One region of the Lysinibacillus sp. OF-1 genome, then DNA from elsewhere that is predicted to be linked to it. Evidence: riboswitches for the same ligand, from Rfam matches in the RefSeq annotation. Region 1 holds a riboswitch; each other region holds the start of a gene.
The links. Region 1 has a riboswitch for thiamine pyrophosphate ahead of thiM (hydroxyethylthiazole kinase). Riboswitches for the same ligand answer to the same signal wherever they lie in the genome.
Positions count from the first base shown of each region.

Region 2: another riboswitch for thiamine pyrophosphate. It lies ahead of thiW (energy coupling factor transporter S component ThiW); the one in region 1 lies ahead of thiM (hydroxyethylthiazole kinase).
Region 3: another riboswitch for thiamine pyrophosphate. It lies ahead of thiT (energy-coupled thiamine transporter ThiT); the one in region 1 lies ahead of thiM (hydroxyethylthiazole kinase).
Region 4: another riboswitch for thiamine pyrophosphate. It lies ahead of NV349_RS11505 (ABC transporter substrate-binding protein); the one in region 1 lies ahead of thiM (hydroxyethylthiazole kinase).

Region 1 is NZ_CP102798.1:3,484,416-3,488,152, reverse strand. It holds gene thiD (bifunctional hydroxymethylpyrimidine kinase/phosphomethylpyrimidine kinase) at 1-670, opposite strand, end outside; gene thiM (hydroxyethylthiazole kinase) at 658-1,425, opposite strand; TPP riboswitch at 1,518-1,615, opposite strand; gene mbcS (acyl-CoA synthetase MbcS) at 1,806-3,407, shown strand; gene sppA (signal peptide peptidase SppA) at 3,574-3,737, shown strand, end outside.
Region 2 is NZ_CP102798.1:879,442-883,178, forward strand. It holds gene NV349_RS04045 (VWA domain-containing protein) at 1-1,241, shown strand, start outside; gene thiW (energy coupling factor transporter S component ThiW) at 1,465-1,965, opposite strand; TPP riboswitch at 2,057-2,164, opposite strand; gene NV349_RS04055 (MFS transporter) at 2,231-3,427, opposite strand; gene NV349_RS04060 (ABC transporter substrate-binding protein) at 3,656-3,737, opposite strand, start outside.
Region 3 is NZ_CP102798.1:4,028,119-4,031,855, forward strand. It holds gene NV349_RS19795 (TspO-related membrane protein) at 189-902, shown strand; gene map (type I methionyl aminopeptidase) at 936-1,691, opposite strand; gene thiT (energy-coupled thiamine transporter ThiT) at 1,853-2,413, opposite strand; TPP riboswitch at 2,550-2,657, opposite strand; gene NV349_RS19810 (magnetosome magnetite crystal formation protein family) at 2,785-3,108, shown strand; gene NV349_RS19815 (hypothetical protein) at 3,164-3,286, shown strand; gene NV349_RS19820 (AAA family ATPase) at 3,328-3,737, opposite strand, start outside.
Region 4 is NZ_CP102798.1:2,374,701-2,378,437, forward strand. It holds gene NV349_RS11495 (ABC transporter permease) at 1-319, opposite strand, end outside; gene NV349_RS11500 (thiamine-binding protein) at 319-609, opposite strand; gene NV349_RS11505 (ABC transporter substrate-binding protein) at 611-1,606, opposite strand; TPP riboswitch at 1,760-1,870, opposite strand; gene parC (DNA topoisomerase IV subunit A) at 1,990-3,737, opposite strand, start outside.

The DNA of each region.
Region 1 (3,737 bases):
CTCGTCCAAGAAAAGCAGTGAGTGCTGCTGAAAATGTACAGCCAGTACCATGTGTATTTTTGGTTTGGATTCGTGGAGACTGCATCGAAAAAGATTGTCCATTTTTGAAAAATACATAATCAATGGCATAAAGTGGTTCTGCTAAATGCCCACCCTTTACAATGACGCATTGTACACCTAGCTGTAAAAAGCTTTGAGCCACTTGTTTCATATCCTCAAAATGGCGAATGGTTCTCCCCGTGAGAGCCTCTGCTTCGGGTATATTTGGCGTAACAATCGTAGCTAGTGGTAGTAAAGATGAGCGTAACGCCTCAATAGCTTCTTGCTGTAATAAGCTTTCTCCACCTTTTGCAATCATCACGGGATCCACAATTAGTGGTATGTTTAATTCACCGATCATGCGTGCGATGGCTTGGATAATACCAGAGGAATAAAGCATGCCTGTTTTCATTGCAGCAATCGGAAAATCTTCGACTAACGCTTGAAATTGTTTTTCCACAAACGAAATGTCAATGGGGAAAACACCTGTCACGCCTGTTGTATTTTGTGCAGTTAAAGCTGTAATAACGGAAGTGCCGAACACCTCTAATTCCTGAAATGTTTTTAAATCAGCCTGTATACCAGCACCGCCACCACTATCTGATCCAGCAATCGTCGTTACAATATGCATGATGCTTCACCATCCTTTGATAAACGATGTATAGCATTAAGCAAAGCTATTTGAAAATCACCGATATCTGCAGTGAATGCAGAAGCTAGTACTGCTGCCTTTTTATAGTAAGTGAGTGTTTCTGCTAATTGGTTGTATGGCTTGTTACCTGCGACATAGGCAGCACCACAAAGCGCACTAAGTAAACAGCCAGTACCAGTGACCTCTGTCATTTGTGGGTGGCCACCAGCTATCCACTGGCTATGCTCACCATTTGTTATAAGATCACGTTCACCTGTTACAATAACGATACAATTATATCGTTGTGCCACTAGTAATGCTTCCGTCTCCAGTGACATGGAGCCATGACCACTATCTACACCTTTCTGTTGCCAATCTACATTGGCTATAGCCGCAAGCTCACCGATATTACAGCGAATTACGGCAAATTGTATGTTTTCAAGTAAGTATTGAACGGTTTCCTTGCGATAAGTTGTAGCCCCTGCCCCAACTGGATCTAATATAACTGGAATGCCAAGTGCATTAGCTTTTTTTCCTGCTAACAGCATGGCGTTTTTGGTGCGAGTATTGAGTGTCCCGATATTAATTAATAATGCTTGTGCCATTGCTACCATTTCCTCAACCTCTTGGCTATCGTCAGCCATAACGGGCGAAGCACCTAATGCTAATAAACCATTTGCTTGGAAATTTGCCACCACATAGTTTGTGATGCAATGAATAAGTGGTTGCTGTTGACGAATTGTTTGAAATATCATTTTAATTTTAGTCCTCCTTTGTGGATGGACGTAAGCATGCAAAAAGGCTCTTTTTATGTGAAAATACACGAAAAAGAGCCTTTCATCTGAAAAAATCGATGTCTGTTGCTCCCTACGTCAGTATTAACTAACAGGTTCAAAGGGTCAGGTTTTACCTTCTCAACTCTTTCGAGTCCCCCTGCAATTTTGCTTTTAGTTGACCAAAATGTACCATACTTTTCATTTGTGTTCAATAGCTAGTTTTCCTATCGACAAAACGTGACTGATGCCATATAGCTAGGTATGATAGTTGTCATGACTTTACCTAAATTAAGCGCAAACCATTGAAAATACTGAAAAAGGAGTTTTATAATGTGTCATAGCAAAAGGGGGCATCTGCCATGAAAAGACAAGATTTAGTTGCACCAGAATGGTATAACATAACAGAGGAAATTGAAAAATATGCTCAGGATGCAACGAAAAATGCTTTAATTATTTATGAAGAAAATCAAGCTGTACAATTTATTACATATGCACATTTGATGGAAAAAGCGAATCAAGCAGCACATGTTTTCACCTTACAAGGTTTAACGAAGGGTGATGTGATTTTAGTGATGGTACCACGCTCAGTGGAAGCATATATTGTTTATATTGCAGCATTAAAAGCAGGTTTAACCATCATTCCAAGCTCAGAAATGTTAAGAACAAAAGATATTGAGTATCGCATTCATCACGCCAATGCTAAAGGGGTTGTTGCCTATGAGCCCTATATTGAACAATTTGATGAAGTTGGAAATTTACAGGGCATACAGCAATTTGTCATAGGGAAAGCACATGAGCCTTGGCAGCCTTTACTAGAAAAAATGCACCATCAACCTACAACTTACATAAATCCGACCCCGACAAAAAGTACTGATAATGCATTTTTAGCCTATACAAGCGGCACAACAGGTAACCCAAAGGCAGCGGTACATACACACAGCTGGGGCTATGCTCATTTACGAACAACAGCACCACATTGGTTAGGTGTACAAGAAAATGATATTGTTTGGGCAACAGCAGCACCTGGATGGCAAAAATGGATATGGAGTCCCTTTCTCGCTACATTAGGCAGTGGTGCTACTGCATTTGTTTACAAAGGTAAATTTGATGCTGCTTCCTATTTGGCAATGCTTGAAAAATTCAAAATCAATGTATTATGCTGTACACCAACTGAATATCGTTTTATGGCATCACTTGAAAATTTACACGCATATGATTTACATGCAATTCGCCAAGCTGTATCAGCAGGTGAACCGTTAAATAGTGAGGTTATCAACGTATTTTCAGAAACATTCCATTTACAAGTGCGAGATGGCTATGGTCAAACGGAAAATACATTACTTGTTGGTACAATGGTAGGGATGGAGGCGCGAGTTGGCTCAATGGGAAAACCTACTCCTGGCAACACCGTTAATATTATTAACGATTTCGGCAATCCTGTTGCAGTGGGAGAGGTGGGTGATATTGCTGTTCATCGTGAAACACCAGCTCTCTTTAAAAAATATTTAAATGATCCTGAACGTACAAATTTACAATTCCGTGGTGATTGGTATATAACAGGAGATCGTGCCTACAAAGATGAAGATGGCTACTTTTGGTTTGAGGGTCGAGGAGATGATGTCATTATCTCCTCGGGTTATACAATTGGTCCCTTTGAAGTAGAGGATGCTTTGATGAAGCATCCAACTGTGAAAGAAGCTGCTGTCATTGCCAGTCCAGATAAAGTTCGAGGAAATATTGTAAAGGCATTTATTGTTCTTCGTAATGGTGAAATTGGTGATGAAACACTTATTCAAACACTTCAAAGTCATGTGAAATCATTGACTGCCCCATATAAATATCCACGTGCTATTGAATTTGTCGAAGAGCTACCCAAAACATCCTCTGGAAAAATTCGACGAGTTGAATTACGACAGCAAGAAACAAAGCAATGCCATTCATCATCATTTCCTAGGAAATAATGTCGAAAATCAAAGTTCATGCAAAGGTATGGACTTTGATTTTTTTTATTTTTTTAGGTAAGGTAATATGAGGAAATAAATAGCAACAAGCTTTTTGCATATTATTGCAAAAAAATGAAACAAATAAGCAAGTCATTCGTATTACGTGTTGAGGAGGCGGAAAGACATGAATGTAAAAAGGTGGGTTGCTTTAGTAGTCGCAGGTGTTCTTTTACTATTTTCATTAGGAATTAACACCATTTTTGCCCTATTTAAAGCAGATTTCCTAGGTAATTTTGATAGTTTGATGGCTGGGAATAATTTAGATGTATATGAAAATGTCATTGAAGG
Region 2 (3,737 bases), 2.1 Mb from region 1:
CTTGGGAAATTATAGAAACCGCGCCTCTTAAAAGTAAAGAAGAGGCAGTGGATACCATTCTATCAGTAACACCAGGAGGCGGAACAGAAATCTATAGTTCATTAGCTAAAGCCTATGAAAATCTCGCCGATTTAAAGCTTCAACGTAAACATATTATTCTTTTAACCGATGGGCAATCACAGTCTGGGAATTATGAGGATTTAATTGCTGAGGGAAAAGAAAATGGTATCACTTTATCAACAGTAGCGATTGGACAAGATGCTGATGCTAACTTACTCGAAGCACTTAGTGATATGGGTAGTGGACGGTTCTATGATGTCATTGATGAACAAACCATTCCTTCTATTTTATCTCGTGAAACAGCTATGATTTCTCGCACCTATATTGAGGATAATCCGTTTTATCCAGCAATTTATAATGCCGCAGGATGGAATTCGCTATTTGCCAATGGCGTCCCTCAAATGAATGCTTATATTGGAACGACAGCTAAGCAAGGGACAACCGTAATTGCAGAAAGTGAGAAGGAAGATCCTGTGTTAGCACAATGGCAATATGGACTCGGTAAAACATTTGCTTTTACATCCGATTCAACGGGTAAATGGACAGGAGATTGGGCAAGATGGCAGGACTGGGGAACATTTTGGCAGACGCTTATTTCACAAATGTTGCCAAGCTATAATGATGTTGCCTATGATGTGAGATTAGAAGCTGATGGCTCCTTTATGATTACAGACCCTACAAATGAAGCCGCATTTTTAGACATTGTAGCGGTTAATGAAGCAGGGGAGGAGTTAGAAACACAGTTAGAAACCATTTCAGCCTCCCAAGTTCGAGCTGTTGTACAGGCCGAACCTGGATTGATTTTCTTCCGTATAGCGGATGAGCAGCAGGCCATTTATCAGGCAGGTCTAAGTGTTCCTTATAGTGCTGAGTATGAACTGCTCCCTGTTAATGAAAAACTGATTGAAGAGTTAACAAATCAAACAGGGGGAGCCGTTTTAAAAGAACCACAAGATGTGTTCCGTGACTTTACAACCAAAGGAGCGGATCGACAAAACATTGCTACATGGCTTCTTTTAGCAAGTATGCTTCTATTCTTTATGGATATTACCATAAGACGTTTTGGGTGGAGTTTCTTAACAAAAACGAATAAAAAAGAGCAGCCAATTGAGGAGAAACCTGTACAAGCAGAAGATACGAACGTAGCCCAGCTATTAAAGGGTATGAAAAAACGATCATAATAGAGTGAAGGCAGTGCAAAATCATTCCATTTTGCACTGCTTTTTTGAATGCTTTGAGGTTTTAAAAAATGGTGCAAAGGTGATTGACAAAGTGCAGCCTTCGAAAAGTGCTTCTCAGGGGAGAGAGACGCTCATAAAGAAACGAACCCCGCTCAAAGACTAGAAAAGGAATCTTCTCGCACATCTTAAAGAATTTCCAAAATCAAAAAGCACTCAGCACCACTCAATAAAGCGAAGAATTAAAACTCTTTACTAGTACCGATTTTCGCAAAGTACTAGCTACCATAACACCTAAGATGGCCCCGATGGTACTTGATGTTAAAAAGGCTGGCATGAAGAATAATGCAGCTACGGATGTCTCCATAAGCAATTTTGCATAGGGTACGGCAATAAGTGAAGCTAAAATACCAGTGCCAAAAACTTCGCCGAATCCTGCTAGCCATGGTTTTCTACTGTATTTGTAGGCAAGGGCCGCACACAATGCACCAATAATACTACCAGGAATCGCTAAAAGAGAGCCTGTACCAGTAAAGATACGAATGATGGCTGTCACAAAGGCAACTAGAACTGTTGGCACGGGTCCTAGTATAATAGCTCCTATTACGTTAACAGCATGCTGAATGGGGTAGGCACGTGCGATGCCTGTTGGTATGGATACAAAGGTAGATCCTGCTACAGCAATCGCTACTAATAAAGCCATGATTGTCATTTTACGAATTGACATAAGGTTCACTCCTCTTGAATAAAATCATGAGGGAAATTAAAAGGCCGCTTCCTTTAAACAATAGGAAGCGGCCTTGCATAGACAATGACAATAGCAAGTAGCGCCACTTCCCTCCGCTAGTATGAACTAGATCAGGTTCAAAGGGTCCGTACATCATCATATACGTCTCAGCCTTTTAAAGGCTCCCCTAGTGGTAAATATCATTCAATTTTATTAACCAACATTACTGTAACATAATGTTAAAAATAGTCAATGATTTTTCTGACTATTTCGTATCAGGATGCATTAGATGAGGTGCTTTTTTCAATGTCCAGATGAGTGCAAGGAAGAAGCAGGCTAATAATATGATAGATCCGAAAATATATGGACTGTTCATATTCCAGTCAAATAGTAAACCTGCTAAGGCTGGTCCAATCATATTGCCAAGGCTCATGTAAGCATTATTCAAGCCCGCAGCAAACCCTTGTTCTTTCTCTGCAAGCTTTGAAATTAGTGTATTTACAGCAGGACGAATTAGTGTTGTTGCTGTAGAGAAAATAGTTGCTACAACTAATATAAGAGCGAAGCCAGATACAAACAATATTAAGAAAATAGCAACAGATGCAATAAATAAATTGACTAACACAACTTTCATTTCACCAAAGCGATTAAAAAGTGGTGTAATCACAAACATTTGTACAACTACCCCAAAAGCACCACCGACAACTAAAATAATCGCAATATCTACGGGTGTGTAATTAAACTTTTCTGTCACAAATAATGACAAGGTTGTTTGGAAGTTGGCAATTCCGAACGAGAACACGAGCATGATAATGAGCATAACGAAATAAGGCATATGTATGGAACGAGCCATTTGCTTCGCCAGATTTTCTTGCTTTTGCTTGTCATGTGAAGTGTTTGGTTTAGTAGATGGTAATAAAAAATAAGATAAAACAGATGCTAGTATGGCAGCAACTCCTGCCGTGAAAAATGGAAAATGTAAACTAACCTTTGCTAAGAAACCACCTATTCCTGGCCCTATCATAAAGCCAAGTGACATAGCAGCACCCAACATACTCATACCTTTTCCACGTTCCTCGTAGGTAGTAACGTCAGCTACAAATGCCATAATAGGAGGTGCAACAAATGCGGAACCTAGACCGCCTAAAAAGCGTGCTAAAAATAGCATCCAGACGTCTGTGGCTAGGCCAAAACCGATTTGTGCAAGACCTGTCACAATAAGACCGAAAATAATTAAATTTTTCCGACCATACTGATCCGAAAGATTCCCAGCAATTGGAGAAAATACGAATTGAGCTAAGGCGAACGTTGCAATTAGCATACCTAGAACTTGTCCTGCTGCACCGAATATTTTTAAATACTCTGGCATGACAGGAATAATAATTCCAATACTCCCCATTGCGATAAACATATTAAACATTAAAATATATAAAGCCGCCTTATTGGACTTCTGCTGGGTCATCGAATGAACCCCCTTTTTATAATCAAATATACTAAAGTCTATCATAAGATATCCTATCATCATATCGGTTGAAAGTCTGAAATGAAACATACCTGCTAGTGCAGCAATACCAATCCACGATGTAGAAAAGAATAAACAGACAATAGGTGAGGTGCTGCCAGAAGCAGGAAGATAATAGAAAAAGGTCTATCGACAAAATAAAAATTCATCGATAGACCTTTATATGCTTTAACGAATACTCATTTTAAATTCTAAAAACAATTCATTATATTTCCCTAAATAGTCTGGTCCTAAATTTTTGTAAACTTCT
Region 3 (3,737 bases), 540 kb from region 1:
TCCTTTTGGTTGGATATTCTTATTGTACTAAAGAAATATATGGATGCCTATTGAGATGGTAAATTGTAGATATTACGAGCAAAACAACACGATACATTGTTGAAAGTTTCCGTTATAATAAAAATAGTGACAGTACTATACTTATTTGTCTTTTCCCTATAAAATCTAACACGAAGGGAGAGGAAAACATGCCTCGGTTTATCTTGATGACAATTTCTTATCTTGTCTCACTCATCCTAACCTTTTCATCCTTTTTCGTGAATATCAACGGTCAATCTATGCTAGAAATCGCTAATCGCTTTTCTGTAGTATTTGCACCAGTTAGTGTAAGTCATGTAATTTGGATTCTTATTTATTTTTTACTCGGTTATTGGTTAGTTATGAATATCAAAAAGACAACTATGAAACAGTCTGCGCTTTTTAGCTGCATAAATATATTGCAAGCATTGATGATATACGTATGGCATCATGAGTTATTTATTGTTTCACTTGGCATTACATTACTCTTAGTCTTGTATTTATTTATGTTGTATAATACGTACCCTCTTCATGACAAAGCAATGTCGGGTCGTATTCCTTTCTCCATTTATTTTGCATGGATGACATTTATTTTTATTACGAATATCAGTTTTACGTTAACGGCTTATGGTTGGAACGGCTTTGGTCTTAGTACGCCTCTTTGGGCAGTAATTTTGCTGACATTAGGTGGAGCACTTGCGCTACATATCCGTTTCCATCACTTTGATATTTTGTTTCCTAGTGTTTTTATTTGGGCTTATATAGGAATCGCCTTACATAATGGTTTTGATGAGCTACTTGTCACTACCGCCGCCTTCTTTTTATGTGGTGTTCTCTTTGTTGGTATTTTATTTATTAAAAAAAATCCTGCCTACCAAAAATAAATTGGTAAGCAGGATTTTTCATTTCATTGCATTCTATTCTTCGTCTAATGATGTTAGGATAATCGGTTTATCTTTTGTTACAATGACTGAATGTTCAATTTGAGCTACAAGTGATTTATCAGGTGTAATGAATGTCCAACCATCACCAGCTTCTACAATATGCTCTGCCTTCGCTGAGATAAACGGTTCAACCGCAAGCACCATACCTTCTTTCATAATTGTAGAATCCCATGCATCATAGTAATTTAAAATGTGATTCGGCTCATCATGTAAAGATTGACCTAAACCATGACCAGTTAAATTCATAATAACAGTTAAGCCATTAGCATTCGCCTCACGTTCAACTGCCTTACCAATTTGATTTAATTTAGACCCAGCCTTTACCTTTGTCATTGCTCGATCAAAGGCGCTTTTGGCAACGCGACATAGCTTTTCTTTGTCCTCATAGCCATCACCAACCACAAATGAAATACCAGTGTCAGCAAAGTAGCCATTTAATGAACCAGAAACATCGATATTTACAATATCCCCTTCTTGAATAACACGTTTTCCGGGGATACCATGCGCCACTTCTTCATTGACACTAATACATGTATACCCTGGGAAATCATATTCTCCCTTTGGACCAGATATCGCGCCAGCCTCTGCAAACATACGGCCAGCAATTTCATCTAGCTCCAATGTTGTAACACCTGGTTTTGTGGCAGCTTTCATCGCTTCACGAATTTCAGCACAAATGCGTCCTATTTTTTTAAAAGCTTCAATCTCTTCTTGCGTTTTTACAATCATGTATAACGTCCCTTTCATCTAATATCTATACTTTAATATAACATAACTTGTTATGCGTATAACGATAAACGCTTTAAATATTGTATGCTTCCTTACTTTGCGAAGTGCGCAAAGAGTTATTTGCGACAAAAAAGCCCCTTCACAAATGTGAGGGGCATGTTTTATGCTTTTCTTTGCATTAATTGTGGAGCAGCTGTGAATAAAAGAACGCCTACAATTGCCGTTAAAATAGTTGCTGGTAGCATATATGTACCATTATAGATGATGGAATAGATCCATGCATTTTGATCGCCAGCATATTCTGCAAAAAATACAGCGCCAGCCATCGTGTGGGCTGCATATCGTAAAAAGCCCGCAAGCACCGTACCTAATATAATGTAAAGTGCCATTTTTGTTTTGTTGGCATTTTTGGCAGCCGCCAACACGGGTCCACGCACAACCGCCGCTAATCCTACAACTGTGAAAGCAACACCATAATCAAGGAATCCTTGTAGCCAGTGCACAATCGTAGCACCAAACATGGTTTGCATTACACCTACGAGTAATCCAGTTGTTAGCCCAGCTACTAAGCCCCAGCGAAATGCTATTAACATAATAGGTACCATGACTAGACTAACAGAACCACCTTGTGCCCATACTTTAAAGGAAACCTGATCAAGCACAAGAGCGATTGCTGCAAATATCGCAATCTCCACAAGCATTAATAGTCTTTTTTTGTCCATATATATTCTCTCCTTTGTTCCGATGTAGGATACAAGAGCAGGAATAGAAATGCGCTGATATGTCTCTTTCTGACACCTTTTTATTCCCTCAAGAATGAAAAAACGATGCCAGGACAGAGCCTCACATCGTACTAGTGTCGGTTTCTATCCACATCCCTACGCAAGCGTTAACTTACAGGTTCAAAGAGTCAAGGCATTACGTGCCCAGTCTCAGCTGACATCATCAGCTCCCCTTGTGGTCGTTACATCTGAATTTATTTGAACATTCTCATTGTACGCAAAGGATAGAAGGATTACAACCTCTTCCATATATTATTTTTTTGAAACTTTGCTGTTTTTCATGCGTAAATATTAAAAAAGGAGGTACAACTATGGAGAACCAAAAAATTTTATCTGCCTTTAGTTATTTAAGTATTTTCTTCGCCCCTTTTATCGTCCCATTAATTGTGTACATTATTACGAAAGATAGTGACGTAAAAAGACATTCAATTCGTGCACTTATCTCTCATTTAATTCCTTTTGTTTTCGGCATTCTGTTCTTTATTGTCTTTGTTTTTTCTACATTTAATTTGGATCCAACGTCCGGCAATAATAAGATGTTGATTATTTGGTTCGTTTCGTTTGCCATTTATGCCATCGTCTCACTAGGAATTGTAATATGGAATATTATTCAAGCTGTTCGTGTTATTCGTTAATGTTTCATTTTTAAGCGAAACAGGTAGTAGTAATTGTAAAAGGAGCTGTTTTTGAATGAAAGTATCAAATGTTGTGAAAACCGCCGTAAAATTAGCACCTATTGTTATTCCTATCGTGAAAAAAGTAATGGCTGCAAAAAAAGGGACAACACCTACAGCCACCCCTCGAAAAAAATAAACAGCAGGCGTATTCCCTTGTTTTGGAAATACGCCTTTTATTTATTTCACTTCAAAGTGGGTTTGACTATGTCCATTCAATGTTTTTTCTACATGTAAGACCGCTGGCATCGCCGATTTTAATTCAGGCACATGAGAAATCACGCCAATCATACGACCAGAATCCTGTAAAGCAATTAATGTATCAATTGCTTTATTCAAAGATTCCTCATCAAGCGAGCCAAAGCCCTCATCAATAAACATGGTTTCAATATGAATATTCCCTTGGAAGCTTTGAATGACATCTGCCATTCCTAAAGCAAGACTTAAGGAAGCATTAAATTTTTCGCCACCGGATAATGTTTTCACATCACGTAATTGATCCGTATAGGCATCATATACATCAAGCCCAAGCCCACTTTGCTTCGCATGCTTTTCTAGTCTATCAGAACGTCTAAGCTCAAATTGACCAT
Region 4 (3,737 bases), 1.1 Mb from region 1:
CTAAGACAAGAATAGGGATATTTTGCGACATAATTAAAATCGGATAAAACAACTCCCGAATAAATGTAAATCGATGCAAGACAATCGCCACCATTAATCCACAGGCAATGCCAATGGCAAGTCCTAATAAGGCTAATTGCATCGTAGCCCAAGCATGTGGTAAAAAGGTTTGATAGGCTTTAAAAGCTTCCAACAAAATACTACTTGGTGCAGGTAATAACCAATGAGGAACTTCAGCCACATGCACAATGAGCTCCCACACGAATAAGAGGAAGGCGATAAAAATAATCGTCCTTCCCTTTTGCAAAGCTTGTTTCATTACTGGTATTTCTCCGTTAATGTATCCATTGTTATACCAGTTGGCTGATATAATATTTTCACTTGTGTAATGACATTGATAGCACCAAGCTCAATCATCTTGTCATTCATTTTTTCAATGATTTGCAGCAACGTTGACAGCTCACCTTCCATCGTCGTTTCCAACGGATGTACCTCATATTTCACACCAGCAGCATCTATCACAGCAATCGCCGCATCGACATACGGTATAACATCCTCAAATTTCTCTGTTTTTGGAATGATTTGAACACTGATTAATGAATTCGCCATCTTATTTGGCCTCCTTTTTAGGTAAGAAATCATTTGTAAAGGCTTGTTTCGCATTAAATTCGCCCTCTAACACGTTGTTGCTAGACATCCATTTTGCATAGTTTTCCCATACAGAAAACTTTTGCTCTCCCCATTGCTTGGCATCATCCTGATATTTATCGGCTAGCCATTCCTGACTTTTATGCACTAACGCTTGATCTAAATCGGGAGCCGCTTCTATTAAAATATCAGCCGCCTCACTTGGATGTGCTATGGCGTATTCATAGCCCTTCGATGCAGCCGCCACAAACGCTTGAACTAGGTCAGGATTGTCCTGGATCATTTTTTCATTTGTAGCTAGAACAGGTGTATAATAGTCCAGCTGATCACTATAATCTGTTAAGTACAGCATATTAATCTTTTCACCCCGTAGCTCAGCTTCAATACCTGTCCACGCGTAATAAATCCAAGCAAAATCAATATCCTTTTGCATCATCGTGAAAAAATCTAAATCTCCTGCATTGACGATATCTAGTTTATGAATGTCTGCCTTTTCTGTTTGCATCAATGATTGTAGGACAGCTTGCTCTAGTGGAGCCCCCCAACCGCCATAGGTTTTACCTTCGAAATCCTTTGGTGATGTAATACCTTTTGATGCAATAGAAGCAAAGCCAGATGTATTATGTTGAATAATAGCAGCAATGGAGACAAGAGGCACATCTTGCACACGAGCCTGTGTAATCCCTTCCTGATAGCTCACACCAAACTCTGCCTTGCCAGAAGCAACAAGCTGATCGGCTCCTGCCTCCCCAGGCATAATAATGTCAACATCTAAGCCCTGCTCCTCAAAATAACCGAGTTTTTTTGCGACATACAGTCCTGTATGATTTGTATTTGGTGTCCAATCTAAGACCACTGATACTTTTTTCAGCTGATCAGTAGCCTGCTTGTCCTCCTTGTCACTACAGCCCACTAACGTTAAAAGTGCAGCCACTAGAATAAATAACCATTTTTTCATGCGAAGTCCTCCTAGTTGATAATGTGAAAGTGTTCATGATTGAATGTTGTCACCAGAAAGAAAGCGTATGCGTTTGGCAAGATATTGCTTGAAAACATAAAAAAACGCCTAGGATTCCTCCCAGACGTATTGCAATCAATCTTCAAAACTTTGCTTTTTTGAATAGATGTTCCCTACGCTGGTACGAGCCAAATCAGGTTCAAAGGGTCAGCGTCTATCGGACACAATCTCAGCTAGCAACTACTAGCCCCCCTACATTCTTGTGCTATGAACTTTTCGTTGATTATTATACCCATAGTTACGCTAAAATGACAAGATGCTATTTTTGACTAACGACTGCTCTCGTAAAAAAACCCAGCACTCCTAAGAGACTGGGCTTATCATTAGCTTAGTTTCTGTTCTTTTTTAGCCGTTAAAACATGGGAAATAGCCCCATCTGTTGCAATATCCACTTTAAACGAACCGTTGGAATGGCGATCAGCACGCGTCAATGTTTGGACATCAATGAGCTCTTGTACACCTTTTTCCGTTTCAATCACTATTTGCTCCTCATTCGTTGCTTGAATAACTGCCACAATACGGTGAGGATTTGCTTTTAATTCTGTTAATACTTTTAGACCACGTTTTGCACGACTTGCCACTTCAACTTCTGCAACATTCATTTTCTTCACGGCTCCACGCTGTGTGACGATTACCACATATTGTGTAACATCAGGCTGTAGCACATTGACACCGACTAAGGCTTCTCCATCCTTTAGCGTGATGCCTTTGACACCGCCTGTTTTCACCCCTGTAACTGGTAATTCTTCCAGTGGGAAACGAATCGCATAGGCTGTATCCGTTGTTAACATCAGTTCCACATCATCTGTCACAAACGATGCAAAGATCATCGCATCGCCCGCTTTAACATTCATTGTTTTTATTGGCTTCGAATAACGCGTCACCGCATAATCTGCCAGTGGGGAGCGTTTAATTTGACCATCTTTTGTAGCTGTTAAAATATACGTATTTGGCTGTTCGAATGTTTCAAAGCCATACACTGCAATAATAGACTCATCTTCCCCTGTTGGCACAATACTTGAAATATGCTGTCCAAGATCCTTCCAGCGAATATCAGGTAGCTCATGAACAGGCTGGTAAATATAATTGCCTCGATTTGTGAACAGTAACAGATGATGCTGTGTATTTAAGGTTGCTTCATACAATAAGTAATCCGAATCCTTCATCGCAAAATCCTGACCATTGGAAGCGGCATGTGAACGTGTGGATGTACGTTTAATATAGCCATCCTTTGTCACCGTCACCACAACCTCTTCACTTGGCACAAGGACATCTAGCGTAATTTTAATTTCTTCTATTTCCTGCTCAATTTTCGAGCGACGTGGCTCTGTGAAGCGTTTCTTAATCTCTAGTAACTCTTGTTTAATGACACGTACAAGCTTGGCTTCACTTTGTAAAATTCCTTCTAGCTTCGCAATCAACTTATTTAACTCGTCTTGTTCTTGACGAAGCTCTGTAATGTCTGTATTCGTTAAACGATATAATTGTAAGCTAACGATCGCCTCGGCTTGTACCTCTGTAAAATCAAACTTCGCTTGTAAATTAAGCTTCGCATCCTTCTTATCGTTAGAAGAACGGATTGTCGCAATCACTTCATCTAAAATGGAGAGTGCTTTTATTAACCCTTCTACAATATGAGAACGATCCTTTGCCTTTTGTAAATCATAAATCGAACGGTTCGTCACCACTTCTTTTTGATGCGCAATATAGGCATCTAGCAATAATGGCAATGTCATCATCGTTGGACGACGATTATGAATAGCAATCATATTAAAATTATAAGCTACCTGTAAATCTGTTGTTTTAAATAGGTATTGTAAGATTCCTTTTCCCGGAACATCCTTTTTCAGCTCAATTACAACACGTAAGCCTGTACGGTCTGATTCATCTCGGATTTCCGCAATACCCTCTAAACGTTTATCTACACGTTGCTCATCAATTTTTTTCACAAGATTCGCTTTATTCACATCATATGGTAATTCCGTGATGACAATTTGCTCTTTGCCACCCTTGATCGGTTCTACTACGGCTTGCGCACGGACAATGATTTTACCTCGACCTGTTTCATAAG